DNA from 3 places in the Pseudomonas benzenivorans genome. Region 2 is predicted to be linked to each of the others. Evidence: predicted binding sites of a transcription regulator. Region 2 holds the regulator's gene; each other region holds the start of a gene.

Region 1 (7,500 bases), 580 kb from region 2:
AGACCAATCTCGGTCAGCTCAAGGCCGGTGTGCAGATTGTTGCCACCGACCTGTCGCCGTCGATGTTGGCCAACTGCAAGTCCGGCGAATACGACAGCCTGGCGATGGGGCGTGGCCTCTCTCAGGAGCGTCTGCAGCGCTACTTCGACCCGAAAGGGCCGGGGCGTTGGGTGGTCAAGCCGGCGATCAAGGGTCGTGTCGAGTTTCGCCCGCTGAACCTGCTGGACAGTTACGCCAGCCTCGGCAAGTTCGACGTGGTGTTCTGCCGCAACGTGCTGATCTACTTCTCGGCCGAGGTGAAGAAGGACATCCTGACGCGCATCCATGCCATGTTGAAGCCCGGCGGCTATCTGTTTCTCGGCGCATCCGAGGCGCTCAATGGCTTGCCTGAGCGTTATCAGATGGTCCAGTGCAGTCCGGGCATCATCTACAAGGTGAAGTGAGTCGCCAGCTTCGCGAGCGTCGACTCAAGCAGAACGGGAGGCCAATGGCCTCCCGTTTTTCGTTCTGGCCGGCGGCAACCGGTCTATTGGATTGCCGCTTTGCTTGCCAGTGGGCGGAAATGCCTTGCCGCTCAGGCCGGCAAGCGTATCTTTTTTAATCGTAAGTTATTGAAAAATAAAGATTAAATTAATTGGCACACACCTTGCTGTATGTCTTGCACGGAAAACAGGCAGGCCTAACGGCAAGGGTTCCCGATCATGAGCATCAGTTTCGACCGCGCACTTGGCATCCATGAACAGGCACTGGGCTTTCGCGGCCAGCGCGCCGAGGTGCTGGCCAACAACATGGCCAACGCCGATACGCCCAACTACAAGGCGCGCGACCTGGACTTCGCCTCGGTGCTGGCCGAACAGAGTGCCAAGACCCAGCGTGATGCGGTCGGCCTGAAGCGTACCGACAGCCGGCATATCGCCGCCGAAGGTATGGCCATCGGCGGGGCCGAACTGGCCTACCGCACGCCCTTCCAGGCCTCGATCGACCAGAACACCGTCGACCTGCAGGTCGAGCAGTCCAACTACGCGGAAAACGCGGTGAACTTCCAGGCCAGCTTCACCTTCCTCAACAGCAAGTTCAAAGGGCTGGTCAGCGCCCTGCGCGGCGATTAAAGGAGAACGATGCCATGTCACTCGCCAGTGTCTTCAATATCGCCGGTACCGGCATGAGTGCCCAGAGCACTCGCTTGAACACCATCTCCAGCAACATCGCCAACGCCGAAACGGTGTCGTCGAGCGTCGATCAGACCTATCGGGCGCGCCACCCAGTGTTCGCCACCATGTTCCAGCAATCGCTGGACGGCGACCGCGGTTCGCTGTTCGCCGAGCAGGATCAGGCCGGTGCGGGGGTCCAGGTGCTGGGCATCGTCGAGGACCAGGGTGAACTGACGCCGCGCTACGAGCCGACCCATCCGGCTGCCGATGAAAACGGCTACGTGTACTACCCCAATGTCAACGTGGTCGAGGAAATGGCCGACATGATTTCTGCCAGTCGCGCCTTCCAGACCAACGTGGAAATGATGAACACCGCCAAGCAAATGATGCAGCGCGTGCTGACCCTGGGTCAGTAGGCCACCAGCGAGGATTAAAGGATGAGCAGCGTCAGTGGTGTCAGTTCCGCACTCGACCAGTACCAGATCAACCAGGAGGTCGGCCAGAAGAAGGAGCTCGGCAAGAACGAATTCCTCAACCTGCTGGTGGCCCAGCTGAACAACCAGAACCCGCTGGAGCCCCAGGGCAACGGCGAGTTCATTGCCCAGTTGGCCCAGTTCAGCACGGTGGAAGGGGTGGAGAAGCTCAACAGCAGCATGAGTTCGCTGCTGTCCGGCTACCAGTCGTCCCAAGCGCTGCAGGCGTCTTCGCTGGTAGGGCGCAAGGTCATAGTGCCGACCGACAAGGCGGTGGTCGATACCAGCGAGAGCTTCAAGGCCAGTCTGGTGCTGCCGACCACCAGCAGCAACGTCTACGTCAACGTCTACGACAAGGCGGGCACGGCGGTGAGCCGAATCAACCTGGGCGAGCAGGCTGCCGGCAACGTCAGCTTTATCTGGGACGGCAAGGATTCGAGCGGCAACCCATTGCCGCCCGGCAGCTACAAATTCGAGGCGCAGGCGACTTATGACGGTGAGACCAAGGGGCTGTACACCCTGCTGCCGGCCAACGTCGACAGCGTCACCCTGGGCGGCAGCGAGTTGACGCTCAACCTGGCCGGGCTCGGCAGCGTGCCGCTGTCCCAGGTGCAGGTCATCGGTCAGTAACCCACAGGCTTAAATCGCCGGCCGGACCGGCAAAGGAGACTTCCATGGCGTTCAATATCGGGCTAAGCGGCTTGCGTGCCGCAACCAGCGATCTCAATGTCACCGGTAACAACATTGCCAATGCCGGTACGGCTGGTTTCAAGCAGTCGCGTGCTGAGTTCGCCGATGTTTATGCTGCGTCGGTGCAGGGGAGCGGCTCTAATCCGACTGGCAGTGGGGTGTTGCTTGGGGGAGTTTCACAGCTATTCAAACAGGGGAACGTCAACTACACGCAGAACCCGTTGGATCTAGCCATCAACGGAAACGGATTCTTCCGGACCAGCAACAACGGCGAAATCAGTTACACGCGAGCCGGCTATTTTGGTACGGATCGAGAGGGCTACATCGAGAACAACTTCCACCATCGTCTGCAGGGCTATCCGGTGGATGCCAACGGCAACCTGCAGAGCGGTGTCGTCAGTGATCTTCGCGTCGACTCGGCCAGTCAGTCGCCGCGAGCGACGGCAGCGATGAGACAGCAACTGAACCTGAACTCCAGCAACAAGGTGCCGTCGTCCTGGCAGGGCGCCTACGACGCCTCGATCGCCGGCGCTGCGGATCCGACAAACCCGACGCCGGGGGAACTCGCGGGGGCCAGGGCGGCGGCGAATGCCACCTTCGATCCGGCCGATCCGACCACATACAATTCTTCGACTTCGACCAACGTCTATGACACCCAGGGCAACGCCCATGTGCTGACGCAATACTTCGTCAAGACTGGCGCCAACCAGTGGCAGATGAACGTATTGATCGGTGGGCGCAACCCGGCCGACCCCACCTCCACCGAGCCCTATTCGATGTCCGTCGGGTTTACCACCAGCGGTCAACTGGATATCGCCAGCCTTGCATCTGGCGATTACGACGCCAATGGCACAGCGGACTTTGCGGTAGATCCGGCCACCGGACGATTTACCCTCAATGGTTGGGTGCCTGCCGCCGCCGATAATTCGAACCCGCCGGTATGGTCGCCCAATGGTGCGGTTGCAAACACTGGCGGAGTCGAGATCGATCTTCGTGGCACTACTCAGGCTAATAACGCCTTCGCGGTCACCAGTGTCAGCCAGGATGGCTACACCACGGGTCAGTTGGCGGGGCTGGAAATCGATGATGCAGGGGTTATTTTCGCTCGCTACACCAATGGCCAATCACGGATACAGGGCCAGGTGGTGCTTGCCAGTTTCGCCAACATGCAAGGCCTGACGCCGGTCGGCAAGACGGCCTGGGCGCAGTCCTTCCAGTCGGGTGAACCGGTAATCGGTACGCCGCGCAGCGGTACCCTCGGTGCCCTGCAGTCCGGTGCGCTGGAGGATTCCAACGTCGAGCTGTCCGATCAGCTGGTCAACCTGATCGTCGCTCAGCGCAACTACCAGGCCAATGCCAAGACCATCGAAACCGAAAGCGCGGTGACCCAGACCATCATCAATCTCCGTTGATGAGCGGCCGTCACGCCGCCAGCCGGGCAACTAGCACTTGCCGCTGGCGGCAATAACTCGCCGAACCCAGTTTGCAAGGCTCCTTCAGGAGCCTTTTTCGTTTATAAAAAACCATAAAATTCAGTGTCTTAGTGTTTTTATTCGAGTGTGGCACGTTGCTTGCTGAAGTCTCTGTATAGAGCAGCGGGCGGCAAGCCCACCTCGGAGGAAACATGGACAAGATGCTGTATGTCGCCATGACCGGCGCCCAGAACAACACCCTGGCCCTGCGTGCCCACGCCAACAATCTGGCGAACATCTCCACCACCGGCTTTCGCCGTGACTTCGAGCAGGCGCGTTCGATGCCGGTGTTCGGCGACACTTTTCCGGCGCGGGTCTACGCCATGAGCGAGCGTCCCGGTACCGACTTCACCCCTGGCGCTCTGCAGGAGACGGGGCGCGACCTGGACGTGGCGGTTGGCGGGGAGGGCTGGCTGGCCGTGCAGGCGGCCGACGGCAGTGAGGCGTATGTGCGCACCGCCAGCCTGAACATCGATGCCCTGGGCATGTTGCGCACCGGCAGCGGGTTGCCGGTGCTGGGCAATGCCGGGCCGATCGCCGTGCCGCCGGAGCAGAAAATCGAAATCGGTCAGGACGGCACCATCAGCATCCGCGCCCTCGGCGAGGCGCCAAACGTGCTGGCGGAGGTCGACCGTCTGAAACTGGTCAACCCCGACCTCAAGCAGATGAGCAAGGGCGAAGACGGCCTGATGCGCTTCGACGGCCCACAGCCCCTGGCCGATGCCGCGGTACGGGTGACTTCGGGCTTTCTCGAGTCGAGTAACGTCAATGCCGTCGAGGAGATGACCGCGATGCTCTCCCTGTCCCGCCAGTTCGAACTGCAAGTGAAGATGATGCGCACCGCCGAGGACAATGCCTCGGCCATGGCGCGGGTTTTGCAGATTAGCTAATTACCAGCACGCGGCGCCGTGAAAACGGCACCCGAGGAGAATCGATATGCTTCCGGCACTGTGGGTCAGCAAAACCGGTCTGTCCGCCCAGGACATGAACCTGACCACCATTTCCAACAACCTGGCCAACGTTTCGACTACCGGCTTCAAGCGCGATCGGGCCGAGTTCGAAGACCTCCTCTATCAGGTGCGGCGTCAGCCGGGTGGCCAGTCCAGCCAGGACAGCCAGCTGCCCTCCGGTCTGCAGCTGGGTACCGGTGTGCGGGTGGTCGGCACGCAGAAGATCTTCACCGCGGGCAGCCTGCAGACCACCGAGCAGCCACTGGACATGGCCATCAATGGCCGTGGTTTCTTCCAGGTGCTGATGCCCGACGGCACCGTGGGCTATACCCGCGACGGCAGCTTCCACCTGAACTCCGATGGTCAGTTGGTCACCTCCAATGGCTTTGCCCTGGAGCCGGCCATCGTGCTGCCCAACGAGGTCAAGACCTTCACCGTGGGCGAGGACGGCACCGTGTCGGTGACTACCGCCGGCAACCCGCAGCCGCAGATCGTCGGCAACCTGCAGACCGCCGACTTCATCAACCCGGCGGGCCTGGAGGCAATCGGCAGCAACCTGTTCCTGGAGACCGCCTCCAGTGGCGCCCCGCAGGTCGGCACGCCGGGTCTCAACGGCCTGGGCACGACCCTGCAGAACACCCTGGAAAACTCCAACGTCAGCGTGGTCGAGGAGCTGGTGAACATGATCACCACCCAGCGCGCCTACGAGATGAACTCCAAGGTCATCTCCACCGCCGACCAGATGCTGTCCTTCGTCTCTCAGAATCTTTAAGGCTTGGGCAGGGCTTCGGTCCGGCCCCGGCTCACTATGCAACGCCGTGAGGTAGTGGTTATGAACCGGCTGAATATTGTGCTCTCGATGCTCGTGGTGGCGGCCCTGAGCGGCTGCGTGTCGCCACCGCCAAAGCCGGACGATCCCTACTACGCGCCGGTGCTGCCGCGCACGCCGCTGCCGGCGGCGCAGAACAACGGTTCGATCTACCAGGCCGGTTTCGAGAACAACCTGTACGGCGACCGCAAGGCCTTCCGTGTCGGCGACATCATCACCATCAGCCTCAACGAACGCACCCAGGCCAGCAAGAATGCCGGCTCGCAGATCGGCAAGGACAGCAGCGCCAGTATCGGCCTGACCTCGCTGTTCGGCGGCGGCGTATCGATGCGCAACCCGGGCTCGGGCAACATCCTCAACCCGCTCGGCGCCGAGGACCTGGGCCTGAGTGCCGAGTACGGCGCCAACCGTGACACCAAGGGCGACAGCAAGGCGGCCCAGGGCAACAGCCTGTCCGGCTCGATCACCGTGACCATCGCCGAGGTGCTGCCCAACGGCATTCTGGCGGTGCGCGGCGAGAAGTGGATGACCCTCAATACCGGCGACGAGCTGGTCCGCATCGCCGGTCTGGTGCGTTCCGACGACATCAGCACGGACAACACGGTCTCCTCCACGCGCATTGCCGATGCGCGCATCACCTACTCGGGCACCGGCGCGTTCGCCGATGCCAGTCAGCCGGGCTGGCTGGACCGCTTCTTCCTCAGCCCGCTGTTCCCGTTCTAAGCAGGTAGCCGATCATGAGACGACTGATTTCAATCCTCTGCCTGCTGCTGCTCGCCGGCATCGCCCAGGCCGAGCGGCTCAAGGACCTGGCGAGCATCCAGGGCGTTCGCAGCAACCAGCTGATTGGCTACGGCCTGGTGGTCGGTCTCAATGGCAGTGGCGACCAGACCACCCAGACGCCCTTTACCGTGCAGACCTTCAACAACATGCTGGCGCAGTTCGGCATCAAGGTGCCGGCCGGCGGCAACGTGCAGCTGAAGAACGTCGCCGCGGTGTCGGTGCACGCCGACCTGCCGGCATTCGCCAAGCCGGGGCAGACCATCGACATCACCATCTCCTCGATCGGCAACGCCAAGAGCCTGCGCGGCGGCAGCCTGCTGATGACCCCGCTCAAGGGCATCGACGGCAACGTCTACGCCATCGCCCAGGGCAACCTGGTGGTCGGCGGTTTCGATGCCGAGGGCGGCGACGGCTCGAAGATCACCGTCAACGTCCCGTCGGCCGGGCGCATTCCCGGTGGCGCCATGGTCGAGCGGCCGGTGCCGAGCGGCTTCGACCAGGGCAACAGCCTGACCCTCAACCTCAATCGTCCGGACTTCACCACGGCCAAGAACATCGTCGACCAGATCAACGACCTGCTCGGCCCGGGCGTGGCCCAGGCCCTCGACGGCGGCTCGGTGCGGGTCAGCGCGCCGCTCGATCCCAACCAGCGGGTCGACTACCTGTCGATCCTCGAGAACCTGGAAGTCAACCCCGGTCAGGCGGTAGCCAAGGTGATCATCAACTCGCGCACCGGCACCATCGTCATCGGCCAGAACGTGCGCGTGCAGCCGGCGGCGGTGACCCACGGCAGCCTCACCGTGACCATCACCGAAGACCCGATCGTCAGCCAGCCCGAGGCGCTGTCCGGCGGCCAGACCGTGGTGGTGCCCCGTTCGCGGGTCAACGCCGATCAGGAGGCCAAACCGATGTTCAAGTTCGGCCCCGGCACCACCCTGGACGAGATCGTCCGCGCGGTGAACCAGGTCGGCGCCGCCCCTTCCGACCTCATGGCCATCCTCGAGGCGCTCAAGCAAGCCGGCGCCCTGCAGGCCGACCTGATCGTGATCTAAGGAGGCGACCATGGATTCTCGATTCTCAGCCGGCCTGCTCGGCAACAGCAAGAGCCCGCTGGACAGCGGCGCCTTCACCGACCTCAATCGCCTCAGTCAG
Region 2 (7,500 bases):
TCATGCCGCCGGACAGCTCGTCCGGCATCAGCTCATAGGCGCCGCGCAGCCCTACGGCCTGCAATTTCATCAGCACGATGTCGCGAATCATCTCCTCGGGCAACTGGGTGTGCACGCGCAGGGGGAAAGCCACGTTCTCGAACACATCGAGATCGGTGAACAGCGCGCCGCTCTGGAACAGCACGCCCATCTGCTTGCGCATGTCGAACAATTCACTGCGCGAGAGCTTGGGCAGGTTGAGCCCATTGACCCATACCTCGCCCTGGTGCGGCTTGAGCTCCGCGGCGATCAGGCGCAACAGCGTGGTCTTGCCACAGCCGGAGGGCCCCATGATCGCGGTAACCTTGCCGCGCGGAATGCGGATATCGACATTCTTGAAAATATCCCGGTCGCCTCGCCGAAAGCTCACACCTTTCAGCTCGACCGCGTACTGACTCTCGGCGCTCATCTGGACTCCTTGCGAACAGCCTCCCTGGTAGACGCGCCGCCCCGCACCTAGGACACCACGCCAGCCGGACGGGCCGAAACAGCCGCACACTATACCACCGGCCAATTGACTCGCCCAAGATGTCGACCGGGTAACGACGCGACACTGAGACGGCGACCACAGGATTCATGGGTGAGCAGGCGACACTTTCCCGTTATAATCGCCGCCTTTTTCCTCGGCCTGCCCACGACTAACGCTATGAATCAACCCAATGAGCTGATCAAGTCCGCACAACGGACCATCCGCCTCGAGCTCGAGGCGGTTGAAGAGTTGCTGCAACGGATCGACGGCGACTTCGTCCGCGCCTGCCAACTCATCCTGGCCAGCAAGGGCCGGGTGGTGGTGGTCGGCATGGGCAAGTCCGGGCATATCGGCAGCAAAATCGCCGCGACGCTGGCCAGCACCGGCACCACTGCGTTCTTCGTGCACCCGGCCGAGGCCAGCCATGGCGACATGGGCATGATCACCCGCGACGACGTGGTACTGGCCCTTTCCAACTCGGGCTCGACCGCGGAAATCGTTACCCTGCTGCCGCTGATCAAGCGCCTGGGCATCACCCTGATCAGCATGACCGGCAATCCGGACTCGCCACTGGCCAAGGCCGCTGAGGTCAATCTGGACGCCCGGGTGCCGAAGGAGGCCTGCCCGCTGAACCTGGCACCGACCTCCTCCACCACCGCCTCCCTGGTGCTCGGCGACGCCCTGGCCATCGCTCTGCTCGAAGCCCGCGGCTTCACCGCCGAAGACTTCGCCTTCTCCCACCCGGGTGGCGCCCTCGGCCGGCGCCTGTTGCTCAAGGTCGAGAACGTGATGCACGCCGGCGCCAGCCTGCCCCAGGTGCGGCGTGGCACCTCGCTGCGCGACGCCCTGCTGGAAATGACCCAGAAGGGCCTGGGCATGACCGTAGTGGTCGAGCCCGATGGCCGCCTCGCCGGCATCTTCACCGACGGCGACCTGCGCCGCACCCTGGATCGCGGCCTCGACGTGCGTCAGGCGCGGATCGACGAGGTGATGACTGTGCACGGCAAGACCGCCCGCGCCGAAATGCTCGCCGCCGAAGCACTGAAGATCATGGAAGACCACAAGATCAATGCCCTGGTGGTGGTCGACGAAGCCGACCGGCCGATCGGCGCGCTGAACATGCACGATTTGCTGCGCGCAGGAGTGATGTAATGAATCCCGAACTGCAGAACCGCGCCCGCGCGGTCAAACTGGCCATCTTCGACGTCGACGGCGTACTCACCGACGGCAAGCTGTACTTCCTGGTCGACGGCAGCGAGTTCAAGACGTTCAACACCCTGGACGGCCACGGCATCAAGATGCTGATCGCCTCGGGCGTGCGCACCGCCATCATCACTGGGCGCACGACCCCGGTGGTCGAGCGCCGCGCGCAGAACCTCGGCATCCAGCACCTGTACCAGGGCCGCGAGGACAAACTGGCGGTGCTCGACGAGCTTCTCGGCGAACTCGGCCTAAGCTATGAACAGGTCGCCTACCTCGGCGACGACCTGCCGGACCTACCGGTAATACGCCGAGTCGGCCTGGGCATGGCCGTCGCCAGCGCCGACAGCTTCGTCCGCCAGCACGCCCACGGGGTGACCCAGGCCCGCGGCGGTGAAGGCGCGGCCCGCGAATTCTGCGAGCTGATCATGCGCGCCCAGGGCAGTCTCGACGCCGCCCAAGCCGCCTACCTGTAGAGCTCACTATGCTGCGTAAACTGCTGACACCGGTCCTGTTCACCCTCGCCGCCGCCCTGCTGGCCGCCGTCGGGTACTGGAATATCAACCCCGACAGCTTCTCGGACAGGCCGGCGGCGGTGGGCACGCCAAACGCCATCGACTTCTACGTGGTCAATGCCAACACCGTGCAGTATCAGGCCGACGGCAAACTGCACTACGAGATGACGGCCAGCAAGCTGGAGCACGTCCAGGCCAGCGACATCACCCTGCTGACCGAGCCGAACATGCACCTGTACCGCGGCAGCGCTTACCCTTGGAAGATTCGCAGCGCCCGGGGCGAGGTGGCCCCCGAAGGCAAGGAGGTCGAACTGATCGACCAGGTGCGGGTCGATCGTACCGACGCCAAGGGCCGCCCCACGATTCTCACCACCAGCCGCCTGACACTGTTCCCCGAGAAGGAATATGCGCAGACCCAGCAAGCCGTTAGAATCGATGCGGCGAACGGGGTGACCACGGCGCAAGGAATGAAAGCGTACTTGAATGACGGCAGGATGCTCCTGCTGTCCAACGTAAGAGGCCAGCATGAGGTTCGTTAAAACCCTCCCCCTTCTACTCAGTTTGAGCGCCGCGCTCGGAAGCGCCTGCGCCTGGGCGCTGCCATCCGACCGTGACCAGCCCATCCGCGTGCAAGCCGACAGCGCCGAGCTGGACGACAAGCAAGGCGTGGCCGTCTATCGCGGCGACGTCATCATCACTCAGGGCACGCTGAAGATCACCGGCGACACCGTGACCATCACCCAGAACGCCCAGGGCGATATCGAGATCTTCACGTCCGTCGGCAAGCCCGCCTACTACGAGCAGAAGCCGGCGGCCGACAAGCAGATCGTCAAGGCCTACGGCCTGACCATCCAGTATTTCGCCGCCAGCGAGCGCATCGTACTGATCGACCAGGCCAAGGTGATTCAGGAAGGCAACACCTTCGAAGGCGAGAAAATCGTCTATGACACCCAGCGCCAGATCGTCAACGCCGGGCGCGCCACCGGCACCAAGGTGTCCACGCCGCGCCCGCGCATCGACATGGTGATCCAGCCGAAGAACAAACCAGCCGACCAGCAGGCGCAGTAGCAATGGCCACTCTGAAAGCCCAACACCTGGCCAAGAGCTACAAGGGCCGCCAGGTCGTCCGCGACGTCAGCCTGAGCATCGACAGCGGGCAGATCGTCGGCCTGCTCGGCCCCAACGGTGCCGGCAAGACCACCTGTTTCTACATGATCGTCGGCCTGGTACGGGCCGACCAGGGCCGCGTGCTGATCGACGACCACGACGTCAGCCACCAGCCCATGCATGGCCGCGCTCGCGCCGGCATCGGCTACCTGCCCCAGGAAGCCTCGATCTTCCGCAAGCTCAGCGTGGCCGACAACATCATGGCCATCCTCGAGACCCGCAAGGAGCTGGACCGCGCCGCGCGTCGTGACGAGCTGGAGAACCTGCTGCAGGAGTTCCACATCAGCCATATCCGCGACAACCTCGGCATGAGCCTGTCCGGCGGTGAACGGCGCCGCGTGGAGATCGCCCGCGCGCTGGCCACCTCGCCCAAGTTCATTCTGCTCGACGAGCCCTTTGCCGGGGTCGACCCGATATCGGTCGGCGACATCAAGCAGATCATCCATCACCTCAAGGCCAAGGGCATCGGCGTGCTGATCACCGATCACAACGTGCGCGAAACCCTGGACATCTGCGAAACGGCGTACATCGTCAGCGACGGCCAACTGATCGCCGAAGGCGATGCCGCCGCCATCCTGGCCAACCAGATGGTCAAAGAGGTTTACCTGGGCCACGAGTTCCGCCTCTAGCTGCGGCTTTTCACCGCCGAACTGCAGCAAGAGCTAGGCAAAACACTCGGGGTCGGGCATATAATTTGCTTCCTAGTGGCGCCACGGCGCCCTGTAGTGGATCGCGCACAGACGCCGGTATAAAAGGTCTGCAATGAAACCATCGCTAGTCCTGAAGATGGGCCAGCAGCTGACGATGACCCCGCAGCTGCAACAGGCCATTCGCCTACTTCAACTGTCCACCCTGGATCTGCAACAGGAGATCCAGGAGGCCTTGGAGTCCAACCCGATGCTTGAGCGCCAGGAAGACGGCGACGACTTCGACAACTCCGACCCCATGGCCGATGGCGCCGACACCCCCACCCCGGCCACCAAGCAGGAAGAGCCCTACCAGGAGACCAGCTACCAGGAAACCTCGCAGACGGTGGACAACCTGGAAGATGGCGAGTGGAACGAGCGCATCCCCAACGAGCTGCCGGTCGACACCGCCTGGGAAGACGTCTACCAGACCAGCGCCAGCAGCCTGCCGAGCAACGACGACGACGAGTGGGACTTCACCACCCGCACCTCCAGCGGCGAGAGCCTGCAAAGCCACCTGCTCTGGCAGCTCAATCTGGCGCCGATGTCGGACAAGGATCGCCTGATCGCCGTCACCCTGATCGACTGCATCAACGAGCAGGGCTACCTGCAGGAGAGTCTCGAGGAAGTGCTCGAGGCCTTCGACCCGGAACTGGACATCGAGCTCGACGAAGTGGAGGCGGTACTGCACCGCATCCAGCAGTTCGAGCCGGCCGGCATCGCCGCCCGCGACCTGCGCGAGTGCCTGCTGTTGCAGCTGCGCCAACTGCCCGCCAAGACGCCCTGGCTGGCCGAAGCCCAGCGCCTGGCCGGCGACTACCTCGACCTGCTGGGCAACCGCGACTACAGCCAGCTGATGCGGCGCATGAAGCTCAAGGAAGACGAGCTGCGCCAGGTCATCGAGCTGATCCAGAGCCTCAACCCGCGACCCGGCTCGCAGATCCAGTCGGGGGAGCCGGAGTACGTGGTGCCGGACGTCATCGTGCGCAAGCACAACGAGCGCTGGCTGGTCGAACTCAACCAGGAAGCCATGCCCCGCCTGCGGGTCAATCCGCAGTATGCCGGCTTCGTCAAGCGCGCCGACTCCAGCGCCGACAACACCTTCATGCGCAATCAGCTGCAGGAAGCCCGCTGGTTCATCAAGAGCCTGCAGAGCCGCAACGAGACCCTGATGAAGGTCGCCACCCAGATCGTCGAGCATCAGCGCGGCTTCCTCGACTACGGCGACGAGGCGATGAAGCCGCTGGTGCTGCACGACATCGCCGAAGCGGTCGGCATGCACGAATCGACCATCTCGCGGGTCACCACGCAGAAGTTCATGCATACCCCGCGAGGCATCTACGAGCTGAAGTACTTCTTCTCCAGCCACGTCAGCACCGCCGAAGGCGGCGAATGCTCCTCGACCGCCATCCGCGCGATCATCAAGAAACTGGTGGCCGCGGAAAATGCAAAAAAGCCGTTGAGTGACAGCAAGATCGCTGGTTTACTGGAGGCACAGGGCATTCAAGTGGCCCGCCGCACGGTCGCCAAATACCGTGAATCCCTCGGTATAGCGCCCTCCAGTGAGCGCAAGCGGTTGATGTAAGGCGGCACTCAACGGAAGACAGGTCAACACACAACAGAGCACCGCTCGCTCCATGTCCACGCGCGGCCAAACCGGCTCGCGAGGGGAGCGAAGTGCCACAGTCTTCCACGCCAAGGTGTTCCCGCGGCAGGCTCCACAGCCTGCCTCTTACACACGGCAACAAGGAGAAAGCGGTATGCAAGTCAACATCAGTGGACATCAACTGGATGTGACCGACGCCCTACGCGACTACATCGACGAGAAACTCAATCGACTGGAGCGCCACTTCGACAAGATCACCAATGTGCAGGTCACCATGGAGGTCGAGAAGCTCAAGCAGAAAATCGAAGCGACCTTGCACATCGCCGGCGGCGAAGTGGTCGCCAACGCCGAACACGACGACATGTACGCAGCCATCGACCTGCTCACCGACAAACTCGACCGACAACTCATCAAGCACAAGGAAAAGCAGCTCGAACGCCAGCAGGGCGCCATGGCCCGCTGACCTCGCTCACCTCCTATGATCCGACTTGAAAATATCCTGACCCCCGGCCGTTCCCTGGTGAACGTGCCGGGCGGCAGTAAGAAACGCGTACTCGAACAGATTGCCAACCTGGTGGCGCGCGAGCTGCCCGACCTGGATGGACAGGACATTTTCGAGAGCCTGATCGCCCGCGAAAAGCTCGGCTCCACCGGTTTCGGCAACGGCATCGCCATTCCGCACTGCCGCCTACCCGGCTGCAGCGCCCCGATCAGCGCCCTGCTGCGGCTGGATGCAGCAGTCGACTTCGACGCCATCGACGGTGCCCCGGTCGACCTGTTGTTCGTCCTGCTGGTACCCGAGGCGGCGACCGACGAGCACCTGGAACTGCTACGCCAGATCGCCAGCATGCTTGACCGCAGCGACGTGCGCGAACGCCTGCGCCAGGCGCAAAGCAGCGAGTCCCTGTACCAGGTCGTGGTGGACGTGCAAAACAGCCGTTAGGACTTAGCCCCATGCGCTTGATCATCGTCAGCGGTCGCTCCGGCTCCGGCAAAAGCACCGCCCTCGATGTGCTCGAGGACAACGGCTTCTACTGCATCGACAACCTGCCCGCCGGCCTGCTGCCGGAGCTGGCGGAGCGCGCCCTGTTGCATACCGAGCTGCTGCACCCCCAGGTGGCGGTCTCCATCGACGCACGCAACCTGCCCAGCCAGCTCAAGCGTTTTCCCGAACTGCTCGACGAAGTGCGCGCCCGGCACATCCAGTGCAACGTGCTCTACCTGGATGCCGACGAGGAAACCCTGCTCAAGCGCTTCTCCGAGACCCGTCGACGCCACCCGCTGACCAGCGAGACCCGCTCGCTGGCCGAAGCCATTGCCGACGAGACCCAGCTGCTCGGGCCGATCATCGACCTGGCCGACCTGAAGATCGACACCACCCACCTCAACCTCTACCAGCTGCGCGACATGCTCAAGCTGCGCCTGCTCAATCAGCCGGAGCCGGGCACCGCCTTCCTGGTCGAGTCATTCGGCTTCAAACGCGGCATGCCGGTGGATGCCGACCTGGTCTTCGACGTGCGCTGCCTGCCCAATCCGTACTGGAAGCCGGACCTGCGCGACTACTCCGGGCTCGATCAGCCGGTCGTCGAGTACCTGTCCGCGCAAGCCGATGTCGAGGAGATGTACCAGGACATCCTCGCCTACCTGAACAAATGGCTGCCGCGCTTCGCCGCCAGCAATCGGGCCTACGTGACGGTCGCGGTCGGCTGCACCGGCGGCCATCACCGCTCGGTGTACCTGGCCAACCGCCTTGGCGAAACCCTGAAACCCATCCTGAAGAACGTCCAGGTTCGCCACCGCGACCTCAGCTAAGGAACC
Region 3 (7,500 bases), 1.4 Mb from region 2:
GCCGTTGCGCTTCTTGCCTTCGGTGTCGATGGCGACGACCGGGGTGTTCGGCTTGACGCGACCGCGGGCGATACGGCCAACGCCGATGATGCCCAGGAAGCTGTTGTAGTCCAGTGCCGAGATCTGCATCTGGAACGGGCCGTCAACGTCGACCTGAGGAGCCGGTACGTGGTCGACGATGGCCTGGTACAGCGGGCTCATGTCTTCGGCCATGGCGGTGTGATCCAGACCGGCGATGCCGTTCAGGGCCGAGGCGTAGACGACCTGGAAGTCGAGCTGCTCTTCGGTAGCGCCGAGGTTGTCGAACAGGTCGAAGATCTGATCCAGCACCCAGTCAGGACGCGCGCCCGGACGGTCGACCTTGTTGATCACCACGATCGGCTTCAGGCCGGCTTCGAAGGCCTTCTTGGTCACGAAGCGGGTTTGCGGCATCGGGCCGTCTTGGGCGTCGACCAGCAACAGGACGGAGTCGACCATCGACATCACGCGCTCCACTTCACCGCCGAAGTCGGCGTGGCCGGGGGTGTCGACGATGTTGATGCGGTAGTCGTTCCAACGGATGGCGGTGTTCTTCGCCAGGATGGTAATGCCGCGCTCTTTTTCCTGGTCGTTGGAGTCCATCACGCGCTCGTCGTTGAGCTCGCCGCGCTCCAGGGTGCCGGACTGACGCAGGAGTTTGTCTACCAGGGTGGTCTTACCATGGTCAACGTGGGCAATGATGGCGATGTTACGTAGATTCTCGATCACTTTATGTATCTCGATCAGTGGATTCGGTGTGCCGCGAAGTCTGGGCGGCGGAGATTGACTAGTTGCGAATTCGGCCAGGCGGTGCAAAGACCTGGCGGCAGCTTCAGGCTGCCCCGCGGTCGGGGGGGCGATGGCGGATGCTGCCGCCATTCAGCCCGGGGGTCTTATGTCGGACGATAAACGCGCACATTGGCATGCCCCTCGCTCAACAGATGGTGGGCATGCAGGCGGCTCATCACCCCCTTGTCGCAATACAGCAGGTACTGGCGGGTCTCATCCAGCTCCTTGAACTTGCTGTTCAGGGCGTAGAAAGGCAGCGCCTGAACCTCGATGCCGGGCAGTTCCAGCGGCTCGTCGTCGACCGCGTCGGGGTGACGGATGTCGATCACCACATGGCCGGCCAGGGCCTCGTCGACCTCCTCGACCTGCACGTCCTTGCCCAGCTCGTCGATCACCTTGTCGATCGGCAGCAGGGTGGCGCGCTCCAGGGCGCGCTCGAGAATCGCCATGTCGAAGTGCGATTCCTCGTAGGCGATGCGCTCGGGCTTGGCCTTGGTGGTCGGGTTGACCGAAATCACCCCGCAGTATTCGGGCATGTGCTTGGCGAACTCGGCGGTGCCGATGGCATAGGCGGTGTCGATGATGTCCTGCTTGTGGCTGGCGATCAGCGGCCGCAGCACCAGCTTGTCGGTGGCCGAGTCGATCACCGAGAGGTTCGGCAGGGTCTGGCTGGACACCTGGGAAATCGCCTCGCCGGTAACCAGGGCATCGATCTGCAGACGCTCGGCCATGCGCGTGGAGGCGCGCAGCATCATGCGCTTGAGGATCACGCCCATCTGGCTGTTGTCGACCTTGCCGAGGATCTCGGCCAATACTTCCTCGAACGGCACGCTGATGAACAGCACGCGCTGGGAACGGCCGAACTTCTGCCACAGGTAGTGGGCCACTTCCATCACGCCCAGCTCGTGGGCGCGGCCACCGAGGTTGAAGAAGCAGAAGTGGGCGACCAGGCCGCGGCGCATCATCTGGTAGGCGGCGACGGTGGAGTCGAAGCCGCCGGACATCAGCACCAGGGTCTGCTCCAGCGAGCCCAGCGGATAGCCGCCCAGGCCGTTGTGCTGGCGATGGACGATGAACAGGCGCTGGTCGCGAATCTCCATGCGCACTTCGACCTCGGGCTTCTTCAGGTCGATGCCGGCGGCGCCGCATTGCTGGCGCAGCTGGCTGCCGACGTAGCGCTCGATGTCCATCGAGGTGAAGCTGTGCTTGCCGCCGCGCTTGCAGCGCACGGCGAAGACCTTGCCCGGCAACTGGCCGGCGAAATGGGTCTTGCACTTGTCCAGCACGTCGTCGAAGTCGCCCAGTGGGTACTCGTGGACTTCGAGGAAATGGATCAGGCCGGGGGTGCAGCGCAGCCGCTCGATCATCTCCTGCAGCACTTTCGGCTCACTGATCGCGGTTTCCACCTCGAGGTTGTCCCACACACCGCTGACCTGCAGCTGCGGATCGAGATCGCGCAGCACGGTACGGATGTTCTTGGCCAACTGCCGGATGAAATGCTTGCGCACCGGGCGGCTCTTGATGGTGATTTCGGGGAAAACTTTAACGATCAGTTTCATGAAAACAGTGCGTGCCGGGGCAGCCGAAAAACAGGGGCGCGGATTATAGCGGAAATTGTTCAAGCTTTGATCAAAAATCCCACCCAGCAAATGCAGCGCACCAATTCAGAGCACGCCAGAATTTATCCGCCCCATTATGGTGCGAAAAACAACGCAATATCGCCACGCAGCCCGCGCCGCCCCTGAGATTGAGCCATTTAGCCCATTCCGGGGCACTGGCATGCAATTTGCTCCCTTGTGAGGCAGGTTGTCCTGGCGGACTATCGCGCCGGGCTTCATCGAACTATTGAGGGCTCACAGTTGAGCCTTATCCATCTGGAGGACAGCATGTCGAAGTCGATTCAACTGATTAAAGAACACGACGTGAAGTGGGTTGACCTGCGCTTCACCGACACCAAGGGCAAGCAGCACCACGTCACCATGCCGGCTCGCGACGCCCTGGACGAAGACTTCTTCGAGCACGGCAAGATGTTCGACGGCTCCTCCATCCACGGCTGGAAAGGCATCGAAGCCTCCGACATGATCCTGATGCCGGTCGACGAGACCGCCGTGCTGGATCCCTTCACCGAAGAGCCGACCCTGATCATCGTCTGCGACATCGTCGAGCCGAGCACCATGCAGGGCTACGACCGCGACCCGCGCTCGATCGCCAAGCGCGCCGAGGAATTCCTCAAGACCACCGGCATCGGCGACACCGTATTCGTCGGCCCGGAGCCCGAGTTCTTCATCTTCGACGAAGTGAAGTTCAAGTCCGACATCTCCGGCTCGATGTTCAAGATCTACTCCGAGCAGGGTTCCTGGATGACCGACCAGGACGTCGAAGGCGGCAACAAGGGCCACCGCCCGGCCGTCAAGGGCGGTTACTTCCCGGTTCCGCCGTGCGACCACGACCACGAAATCCGTACCGCCATGTGTAATGCCATGGAAGAAATGGGCCTGGTCGTCGAAGTGCATCACCACGAAGTGGCCACTGCCGGCCAGAACGAAATCGGCGTGAAGTTCAACACCCTGGTGGCCAAGGCTGACGAAGTTCAGACCCTGAAGTACTGCGTGCACAACGTCGCCGACGCCTATGGCAAGACTGCTACCTTCATGCCGAAGCCGCTGTACGGCGACAACGGCTCGGGCATGCACGTGCACATGTCGATCTCCAAGGACGGCAAGAACACCTTCTCCGGCGAAGGCTATGCCGGCCTGTCCGACACCGCCCTGTACTTCATCGGCGGCATCATCAAGCACGGCAAGGCGCTGAACGGTTTCACCAACCCGGCGACCAACTCCTACAAGCGTCTGGTCCCGGGCTTCGAAGCCCCGGTCATGCTGGCCTACTCGGCGCGCAACCGCTCCGCCTCGATCCGCATCCCGTACGTGTCCAGCCCGAAGGCCCGCCGCATCGAGGCGCGCTTCCCGGACCCGGCCGCCAACCCGTACCTGTGCTTCGCCGCCCTGCTGATGGCCGGCCTGGACGGCATCCAGAACAAGATCCACCCCGGCGACGCGGCGGACAAGAACCTGTATGACCTGCCGCCGGAAGAAGGCAAGCTGATCCCGCAGGTATGCGGCAGCCTGAAGGAAGCCCTGGAAGAGCTGGACAAGGGCCGCGCGTTCCTGACCAAGGGCGGCGTGTTCTCCGACGACTTCATCGATGCCTACATCGAACTGAAGAGCGAAGAAGAGATCAAGGTGCGCACCTTCGTGCACCCGCTGGAATACGACCTGTACTACAGCGTCTAAGCCGGCCGCGCGCCATCCAGGCGCGCGACTCGAAAGGCCCCGCCCGGCTCTGCCGGCGGGGCCTTTTTTATGGCTATGTACCAACGATGTGTTGCGAGTACTAATCTAAACGGCAGAGTTCCAATCAGGAGGTCTGCCGATTATGGATACTCAAGCCTTTCACCACTGGCTGGCTCAACTGAGCCAACTCAGCGCCCATCAGAAATCTACGCTTCATCAGGCACTGCGGAACCCGCCGGCGACAGAAGTGCTCGATTGCCTGCCGGCGCTGCAGCGTTGCCCGCATTGCCAGACCAATGCGAATCAGCTTGCGCCCTGGGGTTGGTCGCGCAGTCTGCGCCGCTATCGTTGCCGTAGTTGTCGACGGACTTGCACCGCGCGCTCAGCAACAGGCCTTGCCCGCCTGCACTACCCCGAACGCTGGAAAGACTACGCCCAGGCACTGATTGACGGGCTTAGCGTGCGCAAGGCGGCCCAGGCATGCGGCATCAGCAAAAACACCGCTTTCCTCTGGAGGCACCGCTTCCTGGCTGCAGCGGCTGAGCATCACGCCACGCATGAGGCAGGGATTGTCGAAGTGGATGAGACGTTCTTTCTGGAGTCCTTCAAGGGCCAGAGGCAGTTGCCTCGGCCGCCCCGTAAACGAGGTGGGGTGAGCGTGACCCGCGGCACGGGTAAAGACCAGATCCCGGTGATGGTGGTGCGCGACCGGGAGGGCCACACCGCTGACTTCAAGTTGGCCAAGCTCGATGCCAATCATGTGCGAGAGGCGTTGATGCCGCTGATCGACCGGGAGGCCGTGCTCTGCAGTGACGGGGCGGCAGTCTATGCCAGCTTTGCCCGGGCACAGGGCATCACCCATCAGGTCGTGCATGCCCGCCCCGGCCAGCGAGTGCGCCAAGGCGCTTTCCATATTCAGAACGTCAACGCCTACCACAGCCGCTTGAAGAGCTGGATGACCCGCTTTCACGGCGTGGCCACCCGCTACCTCCCGAATTACCTGGGCTGGCGCCGCATGCTAGAGCGCTATCAGCGGAATATTCGGCCGGCTCACTGCATTCAGGAGGCGGTAGGCAGAACCCTGCAACACGCTATTGGTACATAGCCTTTTTTATGGGCGACATTCACAGCTCGACGGCGCCGCGCTTGCCAGGGCGCCCAAGCGGTGCAAGGCTTAGCAGCACGATACCCGGGAGATTGGCCATGCGCCGGATGCTCACCTGCCTGCTGCTGTCCCTGCCACTGCTGGCCAGTGCGCAGATCTACAAGTACACCGATGCCCAGGGCAATACGGTCTTCACCAACCAACCGCCGGACGGCAGCGCCGCGCAAAGCGTCGAGTTGCCGCCGACCAACACCGTGCAGATGCAGGCCCCCAACACACCGCCGGCGTCCAGCTCGCCAGCCGAGCCGCAAGCGCCCTACCGCACCCTGCAATTGACCGACCTGCCCGACGACGCGGCACTGCGCGCCAACAACGGCACCTTCAGCGTCGGCGTCAGCCTGGAGCCGGCCCTGGCCTCCTCCCACCGCCTGCGCCTGCTGCTCGATGGCCAGCCCTACGGCCAACCGAGCAACGGCACCTCGCTGCAGCTGACCAATATCGCCCGCGGCGAGCACAGCCTGGCGGTCGAGGTACTCAATGGCACCCAGCGCATCCAGCAGAGCGACACCGTCACCTTCACCGTACAGCGCATCAGCGTGAACAGCCCGGCCCGGAGCGCGCCGTGACCACCAACCCCCAATGCATGCAGATCGCCCTGTTCTGCCTGAGCCTGCTCTGCCTGCCGCTGCAGGCCGCGGTGTACACCTATATAGACGCCGACGGCAACCGGGTCTTCACCGACCAGCCCGGCACCGGCAACGCCCAGCGCATCGAGCTGGCACCGTCCAACAGCATGCCCGCGCCACCCCGCGCGGCACCACCGGCGCCCGAGCCCAGCGCGCCGCAGGCGCCGGCCTATCAGCTGCTGCGCATTCTCGTGCCGCAACCCGACGCAACCATCCGCGACAGCGCCGGCAACCTGATCGTCACCGCCAGCAGCGACCCGGCGCTGCTCCCGGGCCACGGCTACCGCCTGCTGCTGGACGGTCAACCCCTGGGCGAAGCCAGCCGCAGCCCGGTCTTTCCCTTGGAGAATATCGACCGCGGCACCCACCAGCTGGCGGTGGAAATCGTCGACGCCCAGGGCCGCACCCAGGAGCGCACCCCGAGCCAGCCGCTCCACATGCTGCGCATCTCCCTGGCGCAGAAGCGCATGGTGCGGCCGTGCAAGAAAGCCGACTACGGCGTGCGCCCGGAGTGCCCGCTTAAGGACAAGCCGCCGGAAAAGAAAGACATCCCGCTGATCCCCTTCATCTGACCTCCCGGCAGCCGCACCACATTGGTGCGGTTGCGTGCACCGCTTTCTATACTCTCCCTGTTTTGGTTCACCCGCAGCCGGGGCCCACGCGCCGAAACACGGCTGCCGGCGTCGATTGCGCGCGCTGCGCGCGTCTTTTCGGGGCTTTGGTTTGCTTCTTGCATTTTCCTGTCCATCGCCGGAAAGCCCTCGCCTATGACTATCAACGATGCACTGCACCGCCTGCTGCTCGACAACCTGACCACCGCCACCCTGCTGCTCAACGCCGAACTGCGGCTCGAGTACATGAATCCGGCGGCGGAGATGCTCCTGGCCGTCAGCGGCCAGCGCAGCCACGGACAATTCATCAGCGAACTGTTCACCGAGTCGGCGGAAGCCCTCAGCGCGCTGCGCCAGGCCGTCGAACAGGCGCACCCGTTCAACAAGCGCGAAGCGGTGCTGACCGCGGTGACCGGCCAGACCCTGACAGTCGACTATGCGGTGACGCCCATCCTCAGCCGCGGCGCGACCCTGCTGCTGCTGGAGGTGCACCCGCGCGACCGCATGCTGAAGATCACCAAGGAAGAGGCGCAGCTGTCCAAGCAGGAAACCACCAAGCTGCTGGTGCGCGGCCTGGCCCATGAGATCAAGAACCCCCTCGGTGGCATCCGCGGCGCCGCCCAGTTGCTGGCCCGCGAGCTGCCGGAAGAGGAGCTCAAGGACTACACCAACGTCATCATCGAGGAGGCCGACCGCCTGCGGAACCTGGTCGACCGCATGCTCGGCTCGAACAAGCTGCCCTCCCTGGCGCCGACCAACGTGCACGAGGTGTTGGAGCGGGTCGCCAGCCTGGTCGAAGCGGAAAGCCAGGGCGGCATCATCCTGGTGCGCGACTACGACCCGAGCATTCCCGATCTGCTGATCGACCGCGAGCAGATGATCCAGGCGGTGCTCAATATCGTGCGCAACGCCATGCAGGCCATCGCCGGGCAGAAACACGGCCTGGGCCTGGGCCGCATCACCCTGCGCACCCGCACCCTGCGCCAGTTCACCATCGG

Evidence for each region. The regulator sigma-54, encoded in region 2, starts transcription at its own class of promoters, with help from an activator protein. The targets are predictions, from matches to a motif close to ANTGGCATNNANNTTGCTNT.
Region 1: a site for sigma-54 is predicted at 3,873-3,892, ahead of KDW96_RS19390 (flagellar basal body rod protein FlgF). Genes of this name have one in related genera too.
Region 3: a site for sigma-54 is predicted at 2,581-2,600, ahead of glnA (glutamate--ammonia ligase). Genes of this name have one in related genera too.

Annotation. Positions count from the first base shown of each region.
Region 1 is NZ_CP073346.1:4,127,771-4,135,270, forward strand. It holds gene cheR (protein-glutamate O-methyltransferase CheR) at 1-443, shown strand, start outside; gene flgB (flagellar basal body rod protein FlgB) at 702-1,109, shown strand; gene flgC (flagellar basal body rod protein FlgC) at 1,124-1,567, shown strand; gene flgD (flagellar hook assembly protein FlgD) at 1,589-2,254, shown strand; gene KDW96_RS19385 (flagellar hook protein FlgE) at 2,299-3,726, shown strand; gene KDW96_RS19390 (flagellar basal body rod protein FlgF) at 3,939-4,676, shown strand; gene flgG (flagellar basal-body rod protein FlgG) at 4,723-5,508, shown strand; gene flgH (flagellar basal body L-ring protein FlgH) at 5,569-6,288, shown strand; gene KDW96_RS19405 (flagellar basal body P-ring protein FlgI) at 6,303-7,400, shown strand; gene flgJ (flagellar assembly peptidoglycan hydrolase FlgJ) at 7,411-7,500, shown strand, end outside.
Region 2 is NZ_CP073346.1:3,547,623-3,555,122, reverse strand. It holds gene KDW96_RS16645 (ATP-binding cassette domain-containing protein) at 1-448, opposite strand, end outside; gene KDW96_RS16640 (KpsF/GutQ family sugar-phosphate isomerase) at 686-1,660, shown strand; gene KDW96_RS16635 (KdsC family phosphatase) at 1,660-2,184, shown strand; gene lptC (LPS export ABC transporter periplasmic protein LptC) at 2,193-2,762, shown strand; gene lptA (lipopolysaccharide transport periplasmic protein LptA) at 2,749-3,291, shown strand; gene lptB (LPS export ABC transporter ATP-binding protein) at 3,294-4,019, shown strand; gene KDW96_RS16615 (RNA polymerase factor sigma-54) at 4,153-5,661, shown strand; gene hpf (ribosome hibernation-promoting factor, HPF/YfiA family) at 5,837-6,145, shown strand; gene ptsN (PTS IIA-like nitrogen regulatory protein PtsN) at 6,161-6,625, shown strand; gene rapZ (RNase adapter RapZ) at 6,637-7,494, shown strand.
Region 3 is NZ_CP073346.1:2,135,779-2,143,278, forward strand. It holds gene typA (translational GTPase TypA) at 1-747, opposite strand, end outside; gene thiI (tRNA uracil 4-sulfurtransferase ThiI) at 912-2,366, opposite strand; gene glnA (glutamate--ammonia ligase) at 2,694-4,100, shown strand; gene KDW96_RS09995 (IS1595 family transposase) at 4,243-5,205, shown strand; gene KDW96_RS10000 (DUF4124 domain-containing protein) at 5,304-5,831, shown strand; gene KDW96_RS10005 (DUF4124 domain-containing protein) at 5,849-6,463, shown strand; gene glnL (nitrogen regulation protein NR(II)) at 6,659-7,500, shown strand, end outside.